3 regions of the Mesorhizobium sp. M0664 genome follow, and region 3 is predicted to be linked to each of the others. Evidence: predicted binding sites of a transcription regulator. Region 3 holds the regulator's gene; each other region holds the start of a gene.
What was found. The regulator LexA, encoded in region 3, represses DNA repair genes until DNA is damaged. The targets are predictions, from matches to a motif close to TGTTCNNNNTGTGTTCNG.
Positions count from the first base shown of each region.

Region 1 (8,100 bases), on a different contig from region 3:
GCCATTTGTCGGCATATTCGGTGTTGATCTGCAGCCATTTGTCGAGGCCCGACTCGGTGTCGGGCTTGATCGCGTCGGCCGGGCATTCCGGTTCGCAGACACCGCAATCGATGCACTCGTCCGGGTGGATGACGAGCATGTTCTCACCTTCGTAGAAGCAGTCGACCGGACAGACCTCGATGCAGTCCATGTATTTGCATTTTATGCAATTGTCGGTCACGACGTAGGTCATTGGTCGGCTCCGGGACGTCCCATTTTGTTGGGCTTTTTTGGTGAGGTAACGCCTTTGTCCGCCGGTGGCAAGGGCGGCCCCTGCCAGCGGTGCCGCGGTTTCCGGAATGGAATTCCGGAAGGCCGGCAAAGCGGGCGTTCGACCTTGCTCAATCGTCGCCGAGCAGGTGGTCGGTCTGGCGGCGTTCCTTCTTCGTCGGGCGACCGCTGCCGGCCTCGCGCAACGGCGGCACCGCATCCGGAAGCGCCTCGCCCTTGGGCGCGGGGGGCGGCGACATGTCCTCGTAGAGCAGGGGGGCCTCTTCGGCCGGGCCACGCCGTACGCCGGTGCCAAGGACTTTCCAGACGAAGATCCGCCGCTCCAGCGTGATGGTCAAAACGTCGCCCGGCCGGACCGTATCGGAGGCCTGCGCTGCTTTGTCGCGATTGATGCGGACGCGTCCGGCGACGACCAGCTTGGCTGCCAGCGTGCGCGATTTTACCGCGCGCGAGAAGAACAGCCACTTGTCGATGCGCTGGCGGGCATCAGTGACCATTGGACGAGCAGCTTACTTCTTCAGCTGGTCGCGCAACGCGGCGAGCTTGGCGAAGGGCGAGTCCGGATCGAAGCGGACCGGGCGTTCCTCACGCGGCTTTGGCTGGAACGCCGGCTTTGCGCCTTGGGCGCCGCCTTTGCCGTCCTGCCGGCCAGCCTTCCAGTCGGGCCGGTTTTCGCGCCGGTCCGGGCGTTCACCTTGCGGCTTGCCGGCGCGCTGATCTGCCGCGTCGCCTTGCGGCCTGGGCTTGAACTTGCTGCGATCGAAGCGTGGCTTGCCGGCGCCGTCGCGCTGGTCGTGGCGCCCCTGACGGGCGGGCCGGTCGCCCGGCGTCGCTTGCCCGCCGGCATCTGTCGGCGCATCGCTGCGGCTGTCCGGCGCAGCTTGACCACTGCGCGCGCGATTGTCCCGATGATTGTCCCGGGGGCGGTTGTCATGCTGGCGATGACGCGGGCGCTGGTCGAAACGACCCTGCCGCCACAACAGGATGGGTTTTGGCTCCTCGGCTTCTGGAGCAGCTTCGCCGGCGATGGCTCCTGCCGTCGCTGCAGGTTCGGCCGGCGATGCTTCCGTAGTGTCGGAAACCGGCGGCTCTGCCGGTGCCGCAGCCTCAGTTTCCGCCCCAAGTTCCGCCCTTGGCTCGGCCGCTGGTTCCGCAGGCGCTTCAGCAGTCGCCTCCGCGGCGGGCCGGGTCTCTTGCGTGACTTCTGCCGCAGCTTCAGGGGCTGGAGCTTCCGCGACAGGCTCTGCCGTCGCTTCGGTCACAGCTTCGGCCGCCGCCTCCGCAACAGGAGCCGCATCCGACACAGGTTCCGAAGCCTCCGCCGGCGGCTCTGCCGCGGCAGATGCTTCCGCCATCCTCGCCTGCTCGACGCGCGCAGTCTCTTCCGCCGCCTGCTTTGCAGCGGCAGCTTCACGCGCGGCATTGTCCTGTGCTTCGATCCGCGCCTTGACCTCGGCCGCCGGTTTGGCATCGGCGCGATAGCCGAGTCCCTTCAGGATTTCTTCCATGTCGTCGGCGGTGGCGCCGAGAATCGACATCATCGGCGGCGTCACCATGAAGGACTGGCCGTCATAGGCGCCGTCGGGGCGAGGGCCGAGGCCCGGCTTCCAGTTGGTCGCCGGCCGGATCAGGTCGGCCAGCCGTTCGAGAATATCGACGCGTACAGCACGCCGGCCAAGATTGCGGTAGCCGGCAAGCTTGTAGAAGGTCTTGTCGAAGGTCGGATCGATGACCACCGAGGTGCGGCCGGAGGCCAGTGCGTGAACGACATCGCCGAAGCCGGGCTTGTCCTTGCCGTCGTTTCTCAGCGCCCACAGCAGCGTTATCAGCCCGGCCGGCGCCGGTTTGATCAGCGCCGGCACGAAGACATGGTAGGCGCCGAAGCGCACTCCGAGACGGCGAAGCGCCGCGCGGCCTTCCTGGTCGAGCGACTTCATCTCGTCGGCGATGTCGCGACGGTTGATGAGGCCGAAATGCTCGACAAGCTGGAAAGCGATGCCGCGGCCGATGCCGGTGATCTGCTCGGCATTCTTGAGATCGACCAGCGGCTTCAGCAGGGATTCGATCTGGAAGTTGACGAAGCGCTCGGCGCGCGCCGCAACCTTGTCGCGGGCCGGGCCGGTGAGTTGCTCGTCGGCCAGCAGAACCAGACGCGGCTTCAAAGCGTCTTCGCCGGCGACCAGCGTGCCGATCGGCGCGCCGATCCAGCGCAGCGTGCCATCCGAACCCAGCGCGATGTCGCCATTGGCCGAGGCGCCGAAGCGCTCGGCCCGCGCCTCGAACTCGGCGGCAAGCGCCTTCTGCGCCGCCGCCCGCACCGCCTTGGCGTCTTCGCCGCCGGCGCTCTGGTCGGCGGTGAAGCGGAAACCTTGCAACTCGCCGACGTGATGGCCTTCGACGAGGACGGTTCCGGTTGGGCTGATTTCGGCTTCAGGCATCGTGTTTTCTCTAAGGCGCCGCATGAGGACGGAAGTCCTGCGGTCTACAAAACGTTTCGTCAACCGCTCATGCAGCGCATCCGACAATCTGTCTTCGATTTCGCGCGTCTTTTCCTGCCAGTGTGCCCGATCGGCCAGCCAGCCGGGCCGGTTGGAAACGAAGGTCCATGTGCGGATCTGGGCAATCCTGTGCGACAGCGTGTCGATGTCGCCTTCGGTTGTGTCGGCACGGCGCACCTGCTCGGCCATGTAGTTCTCGTCGACATGGCCATGCCTGGCAAGGTCCATGTAAATGGAGGCAATCAAGTCGGCGTGCTGGGCCGGCGCGATCTTCCTGTAGTCGGGCAGCGCGCAGGCTTCCCACAGCAGCGCCACGCGCCTGGCATCGGTGGTGAGTGCCCGGACGTCCTCGTCGCGCGACAGATGCTCGAGCGCCTGCGCGTCCACGGCCGGCAGCGCGCGCGTCAGGCCTTCGACCGGAGCGTTGGTCTCAATCGAGCGCTTCAGCGCATCAAGGTTGGCGAAATCGAAATGCGCGGTGCGCCACTGCAGTACTTTCACCGGGTCGAAATCATGCGCCTCGATTTTGTTGACCAGTTCATCATCCAGCGGATCGACCTGGCCGGTGACGCCGAAGGTGCCGTCGCGCAGATGCCGGCCGGCGCGGCCGGCAATCTGGCCGAGCTCGGCCGCCGTCAGGTTGCGGTACTGGTAGCCGTCGAATTTGCGGTTCTGGGCGAAGGCGACGTGGTCGAGGTCGAGGTTGAGGCCCATGCCGATGGCGTCGGTGGCGACGAGGTAGTCGACGTCGCCCGACTGGAACAGCGCCACCTGGGCGTTGCGGGTGCGCGGGCTGAGTGCGCCGAGCACGACGGCGGCACCGCCCTGCTGGCGGCGGATCAGCTCGGCGATGGCATAGACCTCGTCGGCCGAGAAGGCGACGATCGCCGTGCGCCGCGGCAGGCGGGTCAGCTTCTTCGAACCGACATAGGCAAGATGCGAGAGGCGTGGTCGCGTCACCACCGACACGCCCCGCAGCAGGCGCTGCAGAATGCCGTGCATGGTGGCCGCGCCCAGCAGCAGAGTCTCCTGGCGGCCGCGCAGATGCAGGATGCGATCGGTGAAGATGTGGCCGCGTTCGAGATCGCCGGCGAGCTGGACCTCGTCGATGGCAACGAAGGCGGCGTCGGTCTCGCGCGGCATCGCTTCCACGGTGCAGACCGAGTATTTCGCGCCCGCCGGCTGGATCTTTTCCTCGCCGGTGATGAGCGCCACCTTATGGGCGCCGACCTTCTCGCAGACGCGCGTATAGACCTCGCGGGCAAGCAGCCTGAGCGGCAGGCCGATGACGCCGCTTTCATGCGCCACCATGCGTTCGATGGCGAGGTGGGTCTTGCCGGTGTTGGTCGGGCCGAGCACGGCCGTCACGTCTCGACCCGACAGGATCAGCGGTTCAGTGTGTTTCGGATGGATGTTCATCGGCCTGGAAATAAGGCTCTCTGCCTCGCATTGTCGGGAGCGCGCCCATATTGGCCGCGTATGACAGGCGACACATAGGGATTTCGGGCGCGAAGCGAAAGCGGAATATGCCGAGGGCAGGCCGATTGGTTGGTTCGAAGCCAGAAAATCTGTTCCCGATTAACAGTTGGAACGAGTCTGGAACGAATCAGCGACGAATCACTGACTCGCGCTGATTCAGGGTTTGTTCACGGCTACATCTGGGTTTTCTGTCGGCGTACCTCACCACATGCTGAATCACGGAAACTGGCCCGATTTATGCAGGCGGCATCCAAGCGAGCACTGCGGTTAACCTTTGCCGGCGAATGGTCGTGGCCGGCCAATCTGCTTCGCACAACGTTATGAAATTATTGATGTTTCCTAACGCGCTTTAATCATTTCGAGGGTGTTTTCAGCTCTCGCCGTTAACGTTCCGCTCAAAGCCGGAACGAATCGGCGACGAATCAGAGATAGCCGAAGTTTCTTGGTTTGTTCACCGCAACATGTTGTGTTGTGGACAGCTTTTCCACCGAGAATCCACAGGCTGCCGGGCGGCTTTTGCACAAGCTGCGAGTTTGCCGTTAACCTTTGCGTGCCGGATTGGGGCAGCGTGCTGCATCGAGATCTTGCAACGGGAAGACCGCTATAGAAACGGGCCGTTTTGCAGGCCCGTTCGTCCAAGCGCGGATCTGTCTCAACGTAAAGACAAACGATCAGGCGACGTACTGGCCGCCATTGGCTGATATGGTCGAGCCGGTGATGAAACCGGCATCGTCGGAAGCGAGGAAGACGACGCAGCGCGCGATCTCCTCCGGCTCGCCGAGACGACCGACCGGGATGTGCGGGATGACGCGCTCGTTGAGGACCTTCTCGTCCATTGCCTTGACCATCTCGGTGGCGATGTAGCCGGGGCAAATGACGTTGACGGTGATGCCGGCGCGCGCGCCTTCCTGGGCCAGTGCCTTGGTGAAGCCGATATCGCCGGCCTTCGAGGCCGAATAATTGACCTGGCCGACCTGGCCTTTCTGGCCGTTGATCGAGGAGATGGTGATGATGCGACCGAACTTGCGGTCGCGCATGCCGCCCCACAATGGATGCGTCATGTTGAAGACGCCGGAAAGGTTGGTGTCGAGGACCTCTTTCCATTGCTCGCGGGTCATCTTGTGGAACATCGCGTCGCGAGTGATGCCGGCATTGTTGACCAGCACCGAGACGGGACCGAGATCGGCTTCGATCTGTTTGATGCCGGCGGCGCAGGCCTCGTAGTCGGCGACCGACCATTTATAGACCGGGATGCCGGTCGCGGCCTTGAACTTTGCCGCCGCTTCTTCATTGCCGGCGTAGTTTGCGGCGACCGAATAGCCGGCGCTTTTCAAGGCGACCGATATCGCCGCGCCGATGCCGCGCGACCCGCCTGTGACGATTGCAACCTTTGTCATATGTCCTCCCGGGAAATGCAGATGACTGAGCGTTGAAGCGGTGGGGTTTGCCCCCTATTCCCTACTCGCTTTGCGCCAGCATCCTATTCGTATCGCTTATCTCATCACAATGCTTCCACGCACATGGCAACACCCATGCCGCCGCCGATGCACAGCGTGGCAAGGCCTTTCTTGGCACTTCTGCGGCGCATCTCGTAGACCAGCGTGTTGAAGATGCGGGCGCCCGAGGCGCCGACCGGATGGCCGATGGCGATGGCGCCGCCATTGACGTTGACGATGGCCGGATCCCAGCCCATGTCCTTGTTGACGGCGCAGGCCTGCGCGGCAAAGGCCTCGTTGGCTTCGACCAGATCGAGGTCGCCAACCGACCAGCCGGCCTTGGCCAGCGCCTTGCGCGAGGAGGGGATCGGTCCCGTCCCCATGATCTGCGGGTCGACACCGGCGGTCGCCCAGGAAACGATACGCACCAGCGGTGTGATGCCGCGCCTTGCGGCTTCCGCTTCGGTCATCAGCACCACGGCGGCGGCGCCGTCGTTGATGCCGGAAGCATTGGCAGCCGTCACCGTGCCTTCCTTGTCGAAGGCGGGCTTGAGCTTGGTCATGGCATCGATTGTCGCGCCGTGGCGGATGTATTCATCCTGGTCGACTACGGTGTCGCCCTTCCTGCCCTTGACTGTAAAGGCAACGATCTCGTCCTTGAATTTCCCGGCTTTCTGCGCGGCCTCGGCCTTGTTCTGGGAAGCCAGTGCGAACTGGTCCTGGTCGTCGCGGGTGATCTGAAACTGGCGGGCGACGTTCTCAGCGGTGTTGCCCATATGATAGCCGTAGAAGGCATCGGTCAGGCCGTCCTTGATCATGGTGTCGATCAGCTTGAAGTCGCCCATCTTGACGCCACCGCGCAGATGTTGCGCATGCGGAGCCATCGACATCGATTCCTGGCCGCCGGCAACGATGATTTTTGCATCGCCCTGGGCGATCTGCTGCATGCCGAGCGCGATAGCGCGCAAGCCCGAGCCGCAGAGCTGGTTCAGGCCCCAGGAGGTCGCCTCCTGCGGTACGCCGGCAGCCATTGCCGCCTGCCGCGCCGGGTTCTGCCCTTGAGCCGCGGTCAGAATCTGGCCGAGAATGACCTCGTCCACCTCCTTGCCGTCGACGCCGGCACGGACCAGCGCTTCCCTGACGGCGACGGCACCCAATTCATGGGCTGGGGTGTTGGCGAAGGCGCCGTTGAAGGAGCCGACGGGCGTGCGCGCTGCACTGGCGACAACGATGGCGTTGGAAGCGGACATGTTCTTCTCCAGGCTTTCGGGGAATGATTTCGGGTGCCGTCGGGGACTTTTCTTGCCCTTTCCACAACCCGAGTCAAACCCGAAATGGGCATGGCGTCCCACTCCCGCAAGTATGCCGCCCGTCGCTGCAACGGCGGCCCGTCCGTGCTGCGCAGCATAAAATGTTCCCGCACTGCACAAACTGCTTGGATTCATGACGCTTTTGCGCATATCCTTTAAAAAGGCGCAATCGTTACCGGCGGCTTACTTAAGCTGCCCGGTGTCCGGGGAGGATGCAGATGGCCGCAAAAGACGAACCTATTGTTATCAAGAAATATGCCAATCGCCGTCTCTACAATACGGGCACCAGCACCTATGTGACGCTCGAGGATCTCGCTGAAATGGTCAAAAGAGGCGAGGACTTTACTGTCCAGGACGCCAAGACCGGTGACGACATCACGCATCCGGTACTGACCCAGATCATCTTCGAGCTGGAGAACAAGGACGGGCAGAACATGCTGCCGATCCCGTTCCTGCGTCAGCTCATCGCCTATTACGGCGACCAGATGCAGATGATCGTGCCGAGCTTTCTCGAACAGTCGATGCTGGCCTTCTCGAAGGAGCAGGAGCGCTTTCGCGAGCAGATGAAAGATGCGCTCGGCAAGTCGCCGATGGACATGATGAAGATCGCTACGCCGATCAAGGTGCTGGAGGAGCAGACGCGGCGCAACATGGAAATGTTCCAGAACGCCATGCGGCTGTTCACGCCGTTCCCGCCCGCGGGCTCGGCGCCGGCAGCAGCGCCGGCCGAACCGGCCAGGAAGGAAACGCCGGAAAAACCCGACGACCTTCAGGAGCTGAAGGAGCAGATCGCCGCGATGCAGCGCAAGCTCGACACGATGTCCTGACTGCCGGCTGGCGAAGTGCAGCGTCGGACCTTCCTTCAGGTGCTGCTGAGACTTCGCAAGCAGCGCGGCTAGACTAGAGCTGCTCCGGCAGCGGTCCCTGGTAGCGGGCGCGTGGCCGGATCAGGCCGTTGCTCGTCACCTGCTCCACGGCATGCGCGGCCCAGCCGACGCTGCGGCCGAGCGCGAACAGGCGGAACGGCGTATCGGACGGCAAACGGAGACCGCGCGTCAGCGCGGCCAAAGCGAAATCGACGTTCGGGCGCATGCCCGTTGCCGCAAA
Region 1 is NZ_JAMYPW010000004.1:92,571-100,670, forward strand. Features, by position in the region: gene fdxA (ferredoxin FdxA) at 1-232, opposite strand, end outside; gene NKI39_RS08155 (RNA-binding S4 domain-containing protein) at 381-767, opposite strand; gene NKI39_RS08160 (helicase-related protein) at 780-4,187, opposite strand; gene phbB (acetoacetyl-CoA reductase) at 4,919-5,644, opposite strand; gene NKI39_RS08170 (acetyl-CoA C-acetyltransferase) at 5,749-6,933, opposite strand; gene phaR (polyhydroxyalkanoate synthesis repressor PhaR) at 7,212-7,820, shown strand; partial or broken gene NKI39_RS08180 (citrate synthase) at 7,894-8,100, opposite strand, start outside.
Region 1: a site for LexA is predicted at 4,355-4,372, ahead of NKI39_RS08160 (helicase-related protein). Genes of this name have one in related genera too.

Region 2 (8,100 bases), on a different contig from region 3:
CAACTGGCGTCCGTCGGCTACCGTGTAGGTCATCGGTGTCGACTGCCCGCCGGCCGGCAGCCGCGCCTGCCAGAGCTGTTTGCCGGTCGTCAGGTCATAAGCGCGCACATAGTCATCGACCGCCGCACCGAGGAAGGCGACGCCGCCGGCAGTGATCATCGGCCCGCCAATGCCGGGCACGCCGACCTTGAACGGCAGCGGCAGCGGCGTCATGTCGTAGACGGTGCCGTTGCGATGCTTGTAGACGATCTTGCCGGTCCGAAGGTCGGCACCCGCCACATAGCCCCAGGGCGGCGCCTGGCAGGGAATGCCGAGCGGCGACAGGAACGGCTTCAATATCACTGCGTAAGGCGCACCGTCATTGCGGTTCAGGCCTTGTTCGCTGCCCTTGGTGTCACCGGGCGGCGGCACGTCGGCGCGCGGCACCAGCTTGGAGATGAACGCCAGGTATGTCGGCATGCCGAACATCACCTGCCGGACCGGATCGACTGCCACGCCGCCCCAATTGAAGGTGCCGAAATTGCCGGGATAGATCAGCGAGCCTTGCAGCGACGGCGGCGTGTAGCGGCCCTCATAGCGCAGCTTCCGGAGCTCGATCCGGCAGGCCAGCTGGTCGAACATGGTGATGCCCCACATGTCGGCACCGGTCAGCGGTTTCGGACTGAAGCTCAGGTCCGAGACCGGCTGCGTCGGCGAGGTATGGTCGCCCTCGATCGCGCCGCCCGGTGCCGGCACTTCCTTGACCGGAACGATCGGCTCGCCGCTGCGCCGGTCGAGCACATAGAGGTCGCCCTGCTTGGTCGGCCCGACCAGCGCCGGCACCACGCCACTTTCCGTGGTGATGTCGACCAGCGTCGGCTGCGCCGGCACGTCCATGTCCCAGAGATCGTGGTGCACGGTCTGCCGCACCCAGCGCAATTGTCCGCTGTTGAGATCGAGCGCGGTGATCGACGAGGAGAATTTCTCGTCATTGGCGCTGCGCCCGGCGCCGAGCTGGTCCGGCGTCTTGTTGCCGAGCGGCACATAAAGCAGGCCGAGCTTCTCGTCGGCGCTTGCCGTCGACCACATGTTGGGCGAGTTGTTGGTGTAGGTCTGGCCCGGCGGCAGCGGCGTCGTCTGGTCCGGATTGCCGGAATCCCAGTTCCACAACAGCGCGCCGGTGTCGGCATCGTAGGCACGAATGACCCCGGACGGCTCCTGCGTCGAATAATTGTCGTTGACCGCGCCGCCGACGATGATCTTGTTGGCGACGATCAGCGGCGCCGAGGTCGAATAATAATAGCCCGGCTTCGGATATGGCATGTTGGCGACCAGGTTCAGCGTGCCGCCTTCGGCGAAAGTCGGGCAGACCTGGCCATTCGCCGCATCGAGCGCGATCAGCCGGGCGTCGGATGTCGGCAGGTAGATGCGTGTGGCGCAGGGCTGGCCAGCGGCGACCCTGGCATCGGCATAATAGGACACGCCGCGGCAGGTCTGGTGCTGGCGGTCCTTGTTGAGCTTGACCTGCGGATCGAAGCGCCATTTCTCCTTACCGCTCGCGGCATCGATGGCGATGGCGAAATTATGCGGCGTGCAGATGTAGAGCGTGTCGGCGATTTTTAGCGGCGTCACCTGATAGGTCGTCTCGCCGATGTCGTCGGGCCCTTTCACGTCGCCGGTGCGATAGGTCCAGGCCGGCTGCAGATTGGCGACGTTTTCGGCGGTGATCTGGTCGAGCGGCGAATAGCGCTGGCCATATTGCGTGCGACCGTAATAGTGCCATTCGCCAGCCGGCACGTTGCCGCCGAGATCGGCCGTCGGCGTCACCTTGTCGGTGTTGAGTTCACCCGCAATATCCTTTGGATCGGTCGTCATCGAATAGCCGGCGACCGCAAGCGAGGCCAGCACGGCGAGGATCAGCGGCGCGCGTCCGTCGGGACCGGTAAGCCCGCGCCGCGCCCATGGCGTCAACAGCCATAGCGCGACAAGCACGATGATGCCGCCGCGCGGGCCGAGCTCCCACCAGTCGAAGCCAATCTCCCAGACCGCCCAGGCGAGCGTGCCGAGCACGATCGCCGCGTAGAGCCACAGCGCCGTGGATCTGCGCCTGTAGAGCAGCCAGGCCGCGACAAGGAAAGCTAGACCGACGATGACGTAGTACCAGCTGCCGCCCAGCGTCACGAGCCAGATGCCGCCGCCGCCAACCGCCAGGCCGATGAGGAAAAGGATCAGGGAGGTAATGACCACAGCCAAGACGGTGCTCCTTCGACTGGTGCGCTCCGCGACGCGTCCATGGGCAACCCGGCATTGCGCTCCTGCCCCCACGCAACTTTCTCCGGCCCGCTTCCCCTGTCAAGCAAGCTCGGCGTTTTACGGTGCCGACCCATCGCAAGCCCGGCGTTTTGGTTAGCGGACCCATCCAGATTGTGAGTCCACCGACTGGACAGAGAACAAAACGGAGACACTTCTGGCCTTTCGCTGCCGAATCACTACATTCGGGGAGAGATGTCCGGCTTTTCGGAAGACATGCCTTTTTTTGACGAACCGAACGCGCGGCCCGTGGCCCCGTCGGGCATTGCCGCGCGCGCCATGGCTGCCCGCAGCAACCAGAACAATGCGCCCGACTATCTCAAGGGGTTGAACCCCGAGCAGCGGCTGGCGGTTGAGACCACTGAAGGCCCGGTTCTGGTGTTGGCCGGCGCCGGCACCGGCAAGACGCGCGTCCTGACCACCCGCATCGCCCACATCCTTGCCACCGGCAAGGCTTTCCCGTCGCAGATCCTCGCCGTCACCTTCACCAACAAGGCGGCGCGCGAGATGAAGCAGCGCATCGGCCTGTTGATCGGCGAAGGCAATGTCGAGGGCATGCCGTGGCTCGGCACCTTCCACTCGATTGGAGTGAAGCTGCTGCGCAGACATGCCGAGCTGGCCGGGCTCAAATCCGACTTCACCATTCTCGACACGGACGACGTGGTGCGCCTGATCAAGCAGCTTATCCAGGCCGAAGGGCTGGACGACAAGCGCTGGCCGGCCAAGCAGTTCGCCCAGATGATCGACGGCTGGAAGAACAAGGGCCTCGGTCCCGCCGACATCCCCGAGGGCGATGCCCGTGCCTTCGCCAACGGCAAGGGCCGCGAGCTCTACAAGGCCTATCAGGAGCGGCTGAAAACGCTGAACGCTTGCGACTTCGGCGATCTCCTGTGCCATCCGATCCGCATCTTCCGCGCCAATCCGGACGTGCTGAAGGAATACCACAAGCGCTTCCGCTACATCCTCGTCGACGAATATCAGGACACCAACACCGCCCAGTACATGTGGCTGCGGCTCTTGGCGCAGCGGCCGCAATCCTCCCCCCTTGAGGGGGAGGTGCCCGCGAAGCGGGCGGAGGGGGTTGCCGCAGAAGGCACCGCTAGAGCGTCGAGCACTGCCGCCGGTAGGTCGAGCACTGCCGCACGGACCCCACCCGACCGGGCTTTGCCCGGCCACCCTCCCCTCAAGGGGGAGGGAAGCCCGCGCCTGTCCACCGTAAATATCTGCTGCGTCGGCGACGACGACCAGTCGATCTATGGCTGGCGCGGCGCCGAGGTCGACAACATCCTGCGCTTCGACAAGGATTTTCCCGGCGCCACCATCATCCGGCTGGAGCGCAACTATCGCTCGACCGCGCACATCCTCGGCACCGCCTCCCACCTCATCGCCCACAATGAGGGCCGCTTCGGCAAGACGCTGTTCACCGAAAAGATCGCCGAGGACGACGAGAAGGTGCATGTCCATGCCGCCTGGGATTCCGAAGAGGAGGCCCGCGCCGTCGGCGAGACCATCGAGGCCTACCAGCGCCAGAAGCACAATCTCAACGACATGGCGATTCTCGTCCGCGCCTCCTTCCAGATGCGCGAATTCGAGGATCGCTTCGTCACGCTCGGCCTCAATTACCGCGTCATCGGCGGCCCGCGCTTCTACGAGCGGCTCGAGATTCGCGATGCGCTGGCTTTCTTTCGCGTCGTCGCGCAAGGCGCCGACGACCTCGCCTTCGAGCGCATCGTCAACGTGCCGAAGCGCGGCTTGGGCGAGGCCACCATCCGCCAGATCCACGACACCGCACGGGCGCTGCGCATCCCGATGCTGGAGGCGGCGGCAAAACTTGCCGAGAGCGACGAGCTGAAGCCCAAGCCGCGCGCGGCACTGCGCGAGGTATCGGCCAATTTCGAACGCTGGCAAAAGGCTCTCGAAACCACGCCGCACACCGAGCTCGCCGAGACCATTCTGGAGGAGAGCGGCTACACCGACATGTGGAAGAACGACCGCTCGGTCGAAGCGCCCGGTCGGCTCGAGAACTTAAAAGAACTGATCCGCTCCATGGAGGAGTATGAATCGCTGCGCTCTTTCCTCGAACATGTCGCGCTGGTGATGGACGCCGAGCAGAACGCCGAGCTCGACGCCGTCAACATCATGACGCTGCATTCGGCCAAGGGCCTCGAATTCGAAACCGTGTTCCTGCCCGGCTGGGAAGAAGGCCTGTTCCCGCACCAACGCTCGCTCGACGAGGGCGGCCGCTCAGGGCTGGAGGAGGAACGCCGCCTCGCCTATGTCGGCCTGACCCGCGCCAAGAAGAACCTGCACATCTGGTTCGTCTCCAACCGCCGCATCCACGGCCTCTGGCAATCGACCATCCCGTCGCGCTTCCTTGACGAGCTGCCGGAAGCCCATGTCGAAGTTTCCGAGAGCGGCAACTCCTACGGCGGCTACGGCAATGCCTATGGCGGCGGCTCGTTCGCCTCCGGTCGTGGAGGCCAAGGTGCAGGCAGGCAGAACCCTTATGGAGCGTCGCGCTTCGACAACATCGGCGGCAATAACGGCGCCGAAAAATCCGGCGCTTTCTCCAGCACCTATGCGACACCGGGCTGGCAGCGTGCTCAGGCCAACCGCACCGAGGCGACCGACCGCAATTGGGGCACGCGCTCCGGCCACCAGGTCGAGCGCATCGGCTATGGCGAAACCGACTCCGGCTACGGCGCCGGTCGCACCTCGGTCAAAGGGCGCACTATCGACGGCGAGCTGGTCGCCAAATCCGTCGCCGACACGCCGTCCCCCTTCAGCGTCGGCGACCGCGTCTTCCACCAGAAATTCGGCAACGGCAACATCTCGGCCATCGAAGGCAACAAGCTGACCATCGACTTCGACAAAGCCGGCCAGAAACGCGTGCTGGACGGGTTTGTCACCGGGGTGTGAGGCCGCCGGGCGCTAGCGATACCGCGCCTGGTTCCACTTGTGGCCGAGCAGCGACAGGATGATGATCAGGCCGTTGAAGAACTGGACGTAGAAGCCGCTCAGGCCTGCCGCGACGACGCCGGTCTGGATGAACGAGACCGTGACCGCGCCGATGGCGCCTCCGACGACGGTACCGATGCCGCCCCAGGTCGGGGTGCCGCCGACGAACACCGATGCCAGCACCGGCAGCAGGTATCCGTCGCCCGCCGTCGGCCACCAGGTGAAGTTGATCATCACCGAGAACGTGCCGGCGATCGCCGCGCCGATACCGACGAAGACGAACACTTTCACCCGCACGCGCTTGACGTCGATACCCATCTGCTGGGCGCTGTCGGGATTGTCGCCGACCACCTTGACCTGCGCGCCGAAGCGATGGCGGTTGTAAAGCAGCGCCGACAGCACGACGAAGCCGATGGCCCAGAAGATCTGCACCGGAATGCCATAAAGCTGGCTGGAGAAGATCTTGTAGGCCCAGCTGTCGGCAAGACCGGTCAGTGCCGTCGACCTGCCCTCGTTGATGATCTGGATCAGGCCGCGCAGCAGGAAATTCATGCCGAGCGTGGCGATCAGCGACGACAGCCCGCCATAGACGACCAGCGAGCCGACCAGGAAGCCGAGCAGCATGCCGGTGACGATTGCGGCGGCGATGCCGAGGAACGGGTCGTAGCCGGCCTGCACGACCAGCGCGAAGACCCATGAGGCAAAGCCCATTGTCGCCGGAAACGACAGGTCGATCTCGCCGCAAGTGACGACGAAGACCAGCGGCACCACCACGAACAACGCCACCGGCAGCGTGGTCAGCACGGAACTGTAGAGATTCCAGGTGGTGAACACGATCGGGTTGGCGATCATGAACACCGCCATCATGACGATGAACACGGCAAGCGTGCCGAGCGCGGCGCGGTTGTCGAGGATGAACCCGCGCAGCCAATTGTCGGACGGGTGTCTCCACTCTTTCCCGGCGGCCTCATTATGCGTGCCGCCGAGGGGGCTCTGCAGATCGGGTTCCATGGTCTTGCTCATCGTGCCGCCCTCCCTGCATCGCCCGCGTCGTGCAACCCCGGCAATCCGCTGGGGTGGGCGACGTCTTCCATGAAATTGATCAGATCCTCGGCCGATTTGACCTCGCTGCGGTCGGCGGTGAGCGCGACCTTGCCGCGGTCCAGCACCACGAAGCGATCGGCGATATCGAAGACGTGGTGGATGTTGTGGCCGATGAACAGGATCGAGCGACCGCTCGCCCGCACCTGGCGCACGAAGTGGAAGACCTTGGCGGTCTCGGTCAGCGATAGCGCGGTCGTCGGTTCGTCGAGGACTATCAGCTCCGCCTTCTTATAGATGGCCCGCGCGATCGCCACGCCCTGCCGTTCGCCGCCCGAGAGCTGGCCGACGATCGACTGTGGCGTGAACACTTTCGAGGTGAAGCCGATCTCGCGCATCAGCCGGCTCGCCTCCGCGATCTCCTTGTTGACCTTCAGCCAGCCAAGCCAGCCGGTGAGTTCGCGGCCCATGAAGATATTGCGTACGATCGTCTGCTGCACGGCGAGCGCCCGGTCCTGGAACACCGTTTCGATACCGGCGTCGCGCGAGCGCGCAGGGCTCCATCCGGTCACCGGCTTGCCGCGGACGAGAATCTCGCCGCTGGTCGGTTTGACCACGCCGGACAGGATCTTGATCAGCGTCGACTTGCCGGCGCCATTGTCGCCGATCAGACCGACCACCTCGCCGCGATCGACGCTGAGATTGACCCCGCCCAGCGCATAGACCTGGCCGTAGGACTTGGTGATGTCGCGCAGTTCGATGATGCGTTCGGCCATGGCGATCCTCGCTTGATTGTCGCGTGCCGGCCTTTTCGCCGGCGGTCCCGCCGGCCGGGCTCGATCCCGGCCGACGGCTTGGGAGGTCAGCGCAGCGCCTGCTTGGCGAGCTCGGCGACGATCTCGTAATTCTGCGGCGTGACGAAGCCGGCGCCGGTATCGACATTCATCGGTGCGAGACCCAGCACAACCTGCTGGCAGAGGCTGAGGATCGGCAGATAGCCCTGCAGGAACGGCTGCTGGTCGGCCGTCAGCTGCACCCAGCCGCCCTTGAAGCCCTCGACGATCTGCGGGCTGGTGTCGAAGCCGAAGTTGAAGATATCGCCCGGCTTCCTGCCCGCCGCCTGCATGTAAGTCGGGACGTTGCCCAGCATCTGTCCGCCGGGATAGCCAACCGCCTTGACGTCGGGATTGTTGAGCAGTGCCGCGGTGATCACCGGAAGGGCCAGATTGGGGTCGGAAGCCCATTCGCCGCTTGGCGGCGAGGAGAGCTGTATGACCTCGACGCCCGCTTCCTTGAGGGCAGCGACAGTGCCGCGTTCGCGCGCGCCGCGGCTCTCGTTCTCGAACGGGCCGATCATGATTGCCTTGTCGCCGGCCTTGAGCCCGGCCAGCTTGACCGCCTCGGCACCAAGCGCGCGGCCCTGCTGCTCCTGCTGGGCACCGACATAGCCGCCGCCGAACGCCGCCGTGACCGTCGGCACCGGCACGTTCTGGTACATCATCTTGATGCCGTCCTTGTGCGCCTGTTCGGCCAGCGGCATGATCGCGGCGTCGCCCGGGTGGCCCATCATGGCGATGCCTTGGGGCTTGACCGCGACAGCCTCGCGCAATTGCTGCACCATCTTCTCGACATCCCACTGGGAAAAGATGTAGTCGACCTTCGGCCCGAGATCGGCCGCCGCCTGCTTCGCGCCATTATAGACGATCGTGCCGAAGGCATCGCCCTCGGCGCCGCCGACGAAGAAACGGATATGGACATCCTTACACCACTGGGCATCGAGCGCCTGCGCCGGCAAGGTCGAGAGTGCGGCGG
Region 2 is NZ_JAMYPW010000003.1:308,154-316,253, forward strand. Features, by position in the region: gene NKI39_RS07005 (glucose/quinate/shikimate family membrane-bound PQQ-dependent dehydrogenase) at 1-2,232, opposite strand, end outside; gene NKI39_RS07010 (ATP-dependent helicase) at 2,485-5,208, shown strand; gene NKI39_RS07015 (ABC transporter permease) at 5,221-6,270, opposite strand; gene NKI39_RS07020 (ATP-binding cassette domain-containing protein) at 6,267-7,064, opposite strand; gene NKI39_RS07025 (substrate-binding domain-containing protein) at 7,151-8,100, opposite strand, start outside.
Region 2: a site for LexA is predicted at 2,426-2,443, ahead of NKI39_RS07010 (ATP-dependent helicase). Genes of this name have one in related genera too.

Region 3 (8,100 bases):
GCGCGCAATGAATTCCGGGATGTGATCGACATGACCGATCTCGCCCAGCATGTTCAGGGCTGCCTCGTTGGCGCCGCCATGTGCGGGACCCCACAGGCAGGCGATGCCGGCAGCGATACAGGCAAAAGGATTGGCGCCCGACGAGCCGGCCAGGCGGACGGTCGAAGTCGAGGCGTTCTGTTCGTGATCGGCGTGCAGGATGAAGATGCGCTCCATCGCGCGGGCCAGCACCGGATTGATCTTGTATTCCTCGCAAGGCACGGCGAAGCACATATGCAGGAAATTGGCTGCGAAATTCAGCTCGTTCTTCGGGTAAATGAATGGCTGGCCGATGTGGTATTTATAGGCCATCGCCGCGATCGTCGGCATCTTGGCGATCAGCCGCATTGACGCGACCATGCGTTGATAGGGGTCCGAGATATCGGTGGAATCGTGATAGAAGGCCGACAGCGCGCCGACCACGCCGCACATCACCGCCATCGGATGCGCATCACGGCGGAAGCCGGTGAAAAAGCGCGACATCTGCTCATGCACCATAGTGTGGCGCGTCACCCGGTAGTCGAAATCGTCCTTCTGCGCCTTGGTCGGGAGTTCACCATAGAGCAAGAGATAGCAGACTTCGAGGAAGTCGCCGTGCTCGGCCAATTGGTCGATCGGGTAGCCGCGGTGCAAAAGAATGCCGGCATCGCCATCGATGAAGGTGATTTCCGATTCGCAGCTCGCCGTCGACGTAAAACCGGGATCGTAGGTAAAGACGCCGGCGGTGTTGTAGAGCGAACCGATATCGATGACGTCAGGTCCTACCGAACCACTTCGTATCTTGAATTCATGGGTTTTGCCGCCGAGTTCCAGCTTGGCCGTCGATGCCTGGGTTTTGCCGCCAAATTCCATTTTTGTCGCAGGTTCGGTCATAGCAAACTCCTTTTTGTTTCCTCAGGCCGGCAAAGGCAAAATATCTGAACCCAACACGTCAAAAGCATCGGAATACGCACATTTGCGCCCGCAATTGAATCTGCGCGGCAGATTAGGCCAAGACCCAATGTTGCACTGCGAAACACACCTTTCAATGCCAATCTTCTTGGGCCAGTTTGCTAATCGATTTGATCAGCGATCCGCGCCAGGCTTTCCTCGCGGCCAAGCACGGCAAGCACATCAAAGACACCTGGCGAGGTACTTTTGCCGGTGAGCGCGGCGCGCAAAGGTTGGGCCACGGCGCCGAGTTTATAGCCGGCGGCCTGCGCATAGTCGCGGATCGCGGCTTCGGCTGAGGCGGCAGACCACCCCGAAACCGTGGCTAGTGCCGCATGAGCGCCCCGCAGGATCGCGCGTGCCTCACCGCTGAGCAGCGCCGCCGCCTTCTCGTCGACCGGCAGCGGCCGTTCGACGAAAAGGAATTCAGCCCCTTCAACAAGTTCGACCAGCGTTTTGGCGCGCTCCTTCAGGCCCGGCAACGCGGCAAGCAGTTGCGCCCTGCGTCTGTCGTCGAGGCGAGCGGCGATTGCCGGGCCGCCTTCTAGATAGGGCAGAGTGGCGATGAAGATGTCGAGCAGCGCCGCGTCGTTCATCCGGCGCATATGCACGCCGTTAAGCGCCTCGAGCTTGGCGAAGTCGAAACGGGCGGCGCCCTTGTTGACGTCGCCAATGTCGAACCATGTAATCATGTCGGCGATCGACATGATCTCATCGTCGCCGTGGCTCCAGCCAAGCCTCGCCAGATAGTTGAGCAGCGCCTCCGGCAGGTAGCCCATGGCGCGATAGGCTTCGACGCCAAGCGCACCGTGCCGCTTCGACAGCTTGGCGCCGTCGGCACCGTGGATCAACGGGATATGCGACATCGACGGCACCTCCCAGCCCATGGCGTGATAGATTACGGTCTGGCGTGCGGCGTTGGTCAAATGATCGTCGCCGCGGATGATGTGGGTGATGCCCATGTCGTGATCGTCGACGACGACGGCATGCATGTAGGTGGGATTGCCGTCCGAGCGCAGAATAATGAAATCGTCGAGATCCTTGTTGGGAAAGCGCACGTCGCCCTGGACGCGGTCATGCACCACCGTCTCGCCGTCTGTCGGCGCCTTGATGCGGATCGCCCCCTTGGCGCCGGGCGGCGCCTCCGACGGGTCGCGGTCGCGCCAGCGCCCATCATAGCGGGGCGGAAGCCCCTTGGCTCGCGCTGCCTCGCGCATCGCCTCCAGCTCCGCCGGCGTCGCGTAGCAGTAATAGGCCTTGCCCACGCGCACCAGCTCCTCGGCCACCTCGCGATGGCGCGGCGCGCGCTCGAACTGCGAGACAGGCGCGCCGTCCCAGGTGAGTCCGAGCCAGGAAAGCCCGTCGAGAATGGCTGCCGTCGCCGCATCCGTCGACCGCTCACGGTCGGTATCCTCTATACGCAGCAGCATCGTGCCGCCCGTGTGCTTGGCGTACAGCCAGTTGAACAGCGCCGTGCGCGCGCCGCCAATGTGCAGATAGCCGGTGGGCGAGGGGGCAAAACGGGTGACGACCTTATCGGGCATGGAACTCTCAGGCGGGCGAAGGAAGTGGGTTTGCGGACTTTCGCGCGTTGCGCGTTCATGTAGCATAGGAGGTCGAGGGCGCAAGGGGCAGACCCGATGGCTGTGCGAGGCCGTGGTGCGGGCGAGGGCGAGGACGTTGGCAGCGACGTCAGCGAACGCTTGCTGTTTGCCGCTCCCCCGCCTGTCCTGCCGGCACCGGCATTGCTACCTGCTCCGCGCTTCGATGCTCCGTCGCTGCCGGCCAGCGACCCAGCAACGGTTCTCGTGCCCGCGGGCGAGCCTATCGTACGCCTGCGCAGGCGTTTCCGCCTCCCGTCACCGTCCCGTATCCGCAACAGCGTAACCACAGCGGCCGGTCTGGAACTCGACCGCGGCATCGCCTTCCTGCTGGTGCCGGTGTTCCTCGCATGCGGGGTGGTCGTTTATTTCGGGCTGTCGGTGGAGCCGGCCTTTCCACAGCCGATCGCAATCGCGCTCCTCGCGACCCTTTGTGCCGTCGTCTCGCGGTCATGGCCCAGGACGCGCCTGTGCTTCATGGTGGCGCTGCTCTGCGCGCTTGGCGTACTTGCCGCCAAGTTCGAAACATGGCGTGTCGGAACGCATATGCTCGGCTCCGAAATCTCGACGCGGCTGACGGGTCGCGTCGTATCGTACGAGCCCATGGCGAGCGGCCGCATCAGGCTGACAATCGATGTGATCTCAACCGCCAGGCCGACACTGCGCTACATGCCGGAACGGGTCCGCGTTTCGGCGATGAAGATACCGGCTGAGCTGACCGCCGGTTCCGAGATCACCGGCTATGTGCGGCTGCTGCCGCCGACCGGCCCGGTGCGGCCCGACAGCTATGATTTCTCCTTCGACAGCTATTTCGCCGGTATCGGCGGCAGCGGCTTTTTTCTCGGCAATCCGAAAATCGTGTCGTCGGACAGCATGCCGCTTGCCGCGCAGCTTTCTTCCGCGATCGAAGACGCGCGTGAATCCATCGCCGACCATATCCGCAGCCGCATCGGCGGTGCCGAGGGCGAGATTGCTGCTGCGCTGATCGTCGGCGTGCGCGCCGGCATTCCCGAGGAGATCAACGAAGCGATGCGGCGCACCGGCATCTACCACATCATCTCCATCTCGGGGCTGCATATGGCGTTGGTCGCCGGCACCATCATGGCGCTGCTGCGGGGTGCCTTCGCGCTGTTTCCCGATTTCTCATCGCGACGGCCGGTCAAGAAATATGCCGCGGCCGCCGCGCTTTTTTCGATTGCGGCCTACCTCGTCTTTTCCGGCATTGTCGTGGCGGCCGAACGCAGCTTCATCATGCTGGCGGTGATGCTTATCGCCGTGCTGTTCGACCGGGCCGCGCTCACCATGCGCAACCTGGCGATCTCGGCCATCGCGGTCATCCTGGTGTCGCCGCACGAGGTGGTCGGTCCGAGTTTCCAGATGTCCTTCGCCGCGACGGCGGCCCTTGTCGGCGCCTATGCAGGCTGGTCCGATTACCGCGCCGGCAGGGCCACCACGCCGCCGCCGCGGCAGTCGCCGCTACGCTTTGCCACTCGAAAGGTCCTGCTGGGCATGTGCGGTCTGGCGATGACCTCGATCATTGCAGGGAGCGCCACGGCGCTTTTCGCCATATGGCATTTCCAGCGCGTGGCGCCGCTCAGCCTGTTCGCCAATCTGGCCATCATGCCCATCGTGTCACTGGTCGTCATGCCCTTCGCCGTTCTCAGCGCGCTGGCGATGCCGTTCGGTGCGGATGGCCCTTTTCTCTATGTCATGGGCAAGGGGCTGACGGCGATGATCGCCCTGTCCGGGTGGATCTCGGAGCGCTCGCCGATCGATGCGGTCGGGCTGATTTCGCTGAGATCCGTCCTTCTGGTGACGATCGCCCTCGTCATTGCCAGCATGGCGACGACGTGGTTGCGGCTGGCGGCACTTCCTTTTGCGCTCGCCGGCTTGCTGACGACAACGCAGACACGCATACCCGACGTATTGGTCTCGGAGGACGCACGGCTGGTCGCGCTGCCGATCGGCAGCGGTGAACTCGCGGTCAACCGGGCACGCCCGAATGAGTTCACCATCGACAACTGGAAACGCGCGCTCACATCAGAGGCTATCGTCGCGCCGGAAACACCTGGAAAGAACGACCCGCAATTCGACATTGCCGATCCGGCCGACCTACCGCCGGGCATGCCGTTCATTTGCACGGACGGCCTCTGCCTTGCCAGGCATCCATCCGGCGCGATCATCGCGCAAGCCAAGGACCGCGATACTGCGCGGCCAGCCTGCGCCTTTGCCAGCTTGATCGTCATCGACGACGCCACCGCCCATAACCCCTGCTACTACGACCGGCTGGTCCTCGTCGTCACCAAACGGCAACTGGCGCGCGCGGGAAGTGCCGCCGTCTATTTCGATCCACAAGCGGCAACACGCGCCGAGATCCGCTTCGCCGTCGAAAAATCATACCGGCCCTGGCACGTGCAGCGGAAATTTTCACGCGCGGCACGGGGCCTGCCGCCATACCGCCGGGCCGACAACCCCAAAGCCGGCGCCAAGGGCGGAGCTCAGTAGCGGCGGATCAGTCCGACGAGCTTGCCCTGCACCTTGACCCTGTCTGGTCCGAAGATGCGCGTCTCGTAGGCCGGATTGGCGGCTTCCAGGGCGATCGAGGCGCCCTTGCGGCGGAACCGCTTCAGCGTCGCTTCCTCCTCGTCGACCAGTGCCACCACGATCTCACCGGGGCTCGCCGTATCGGCATTGCGGATGATCACCGTGTCGCCGTCGAAAATGCCGGCCTCGATCATCGAATCGCCTTTGACCTCAAGCGCATAATGCTCGCCGCCCATGATCATATCCGGCGGCACCGAAATCGAATGCGTCTGGTGCTGGATGGCGTCGATCGGCACACCGGCAGCGATGCGGCCCATCACTGGGATCGAAACGGCGGCGACGACATCGTCGTCATTTCCGGCTGCGGGCACGCGCGACGATGTCGGCTTGCCTTGCCGAGGGGCGCCTTGCCCAAGACTGCCCTGGATGACACTCGGCGAGAACTTGCGTGCCGCATTGAGGCCGGGGGCGATCGAGTCAGGCAGGCGTAGCACCTCCAGCGCACGGGCCCGGTTGGGCAAACGGCGAATGAAGCCGCGCTCCTCCAGCGCCGTAATCAGCCGGTGGATTCCGGATTTGGAAGCCAGGTCGAGCGCTTCCTTCATCTCGTCGAATGAAGGCGGGATACCGCTTTCCTTCAACCTTTCGTGGATGAACATAAGCAGTTCGTGTTGTTTGCGTGTCAGCATAGCGACCCCCAACAGAATCAGAAAAACAAACCCAGAACAAACACTATCTGTTCCAGTTGTGTTCCGCAACTGTTTAAAGTTTAATGAATGCGTTAAGGCTCGGGAAACAAACGACGTCCCCTACCGGCGTACCGCATTTTCACCGCCGCGAGCCTCATCGCCTTGATTCTGCTTTCGTTTGCGCCCTTCTGGCCTCCTAGAAGGCGGCACTGGCATCGGCCGTCGGTCGGCAAAAGGCACGGAATTGAACCCGTATCGACTGTGCGGTTTGGTCAATGCACCGTGAACGAAACGAACTCAAAACGCCAACCTCGGGTTAAGTCCCGGTTTCCACCGCCTGGTCAGGCTGCTTCTCGCCGGTGGAGCCTTGCTGCGCGCAACCAAGTAATGGAAGAACAGTCGATGCGTGTCCGGCGTTGCGTTGGATCTTGGGGGAGCAGACAAATCATGACAGGAATTCCCGATCTCGTGGCCATAAAGGCGATGGATGCCGCGGATCCGCTGCGCGCGATGCGCGACCGCTTTGTGTTGCCGCAAGGAGTGATCTATCTCGACGGCAATTCGCTAGGAGCTGCTTCACGTGCCGCTTTCGATGAACTGCACAAGGCCGCGACCGAAGAATGGTCGCATGATCTCATCCGCGCATGGAACACGGCCGGCTGGTTCAACATGCCGCTTGAACTTGGCGACCAGCTCGGGCGCCTGATCGGGGCCGCGGCCGGCCAGACAGTGGTCTGCGACACGACATCGGTCAATATCTACAAGCTGCTGCACGCCGCCATGGCCATGCGACCGGAGCGGCAGGTCATCGTCGCCGAGGGCGATAGTTTTCCGACGGACCTCTACATGGCCGAGGGTGTGGTTTCGACGCGAAAAGATACGCTGCTGCGCCTCTCGGGAGTCGACGCGCCGACCATCGAAGAGCTGATCGACGAACGCACCGCTGTGGTGCTGGTCAACCACGTCAACTATAAGTCGGGCGAACTGCGCGACATGCCGGCGCTGACGCGCAGGGCTCAGGAAGCCGGGGCGATGATCGTCTGGGATCTCTGCCACACCGCCGGCGCGATGCCAGTCGAACTCGACAAGGCAAACGCCGATTTTGCCGTTGGCTGCACCTACAAATATCTGAATGGCGGCCCGGGCGCGCCTGCCTTCATCTATGCGGCTGAGCGGCATCTTTCCGACATCCAGCAGCCGCTCACCGGCTGGTGGGGCCATGCACGGCCCTTCGCCTTCGAGCCAGGCTATGCGGCCGGCACCGGCATCCGCCGGTTTCTGTGCGGCACACAGCCGGTCCTGTCGATGCGCACGCTGAAGGGCGCGCTCGACATCTGGAACGATGTCGACATGACGGCGGTGCGCAAGAAGAGCATCGCGCTGGCGGATCTGTTCATCGAGCTTGTCGAGGCAAAGTGCGGCACTTACGGGCTCACGCTCGAAAGCACGCGCGATGGGGAAAAACGCGGCAGCCAGATTTCATTCATGCATGAGCATGGCTACCAGGTCATGCGCGCGCTGATCGAACGTGGCGTGATCGGCGATTTTCGCGCGCCATCGACCATGCGCTTCGGCTTCACCCCGCTCTATGTCGGCTATGCCGATGTCTGGCAGGCCGCCAAAGTGCTTGAGGACATCCTGCACACCGGTGCGTGGAAGGATGCGCGCTTCGCCATCAAAGCAGCTGTCACTTGAGATTGATGCGAGAGCTGGAATCGTGAGGCTGGCGACGACGCGCCGCGCGATGCTTACGGCTACGCTGCAGGGCCATATGCCAGGGAGGGCGCAGGGTGTTCGAACGTCACATTGCCGATTGGGACAACGCCTATGCCAACAGCGCCAACATAGCCGGCAGCGATCGCTGGCCGGCGGCCTGGATCGAGCCCGCGCGGGTTTTCCGCGACGTGCTTTCGACCGAGGGCAGGGCGCGGCTCGACATGGCCTATGGCGACAATCCACGCAACCGGCTCGATCTTTTCCTGCCGGCCATCAAGCCCAAGGGACTCGTGGTGTTCGTTCATGGCGGCTACTGGATGGAATTCGACAAGAATTTCTGGTCGCATCTTGCCGCTGGCCCTGTTGATCGCGGCTATGCGGTGGCGATGCCGTCCTACACGCTCTGTCCGCAGATACGCATTGGCGGCATCGTCAAGGAAGTCGGCGCGGCGATCGGCAAGGCGGCGGCGATCGTTGCAGGGCCGCTGATGCTGACCGGGCACTCGGCCGGCGGCCATCTTGTTAGCCGGATGGTTACGGCGACGACGCCGCTGGCGCCCGAAGTCGTCCGGCGCGTTCGT
Region 3 is NZ_JAMYPW010000045.1:36,914-45,013, reverse strand. Features, by position in the region: gene gltA (citrate synthase) at 1-912, opposite strand, end outside; gene gltX (glutamate--tRNA ligase) at 1,092-2,513, opposite strand; gene NKI39_RS27730 (ComEC/Rec2 family competence protein) at 2,610-5,075, shown strand; gene lexA (transcriptional repressor LexA) at 5,069-5,803, opposite strand; gene kynU (kynureninase) at 6,251-7,498, shown strand; gene NKI39_RS27715 (hormone-sensitive lipase) at 7,594-8,100, shown strand, end outside.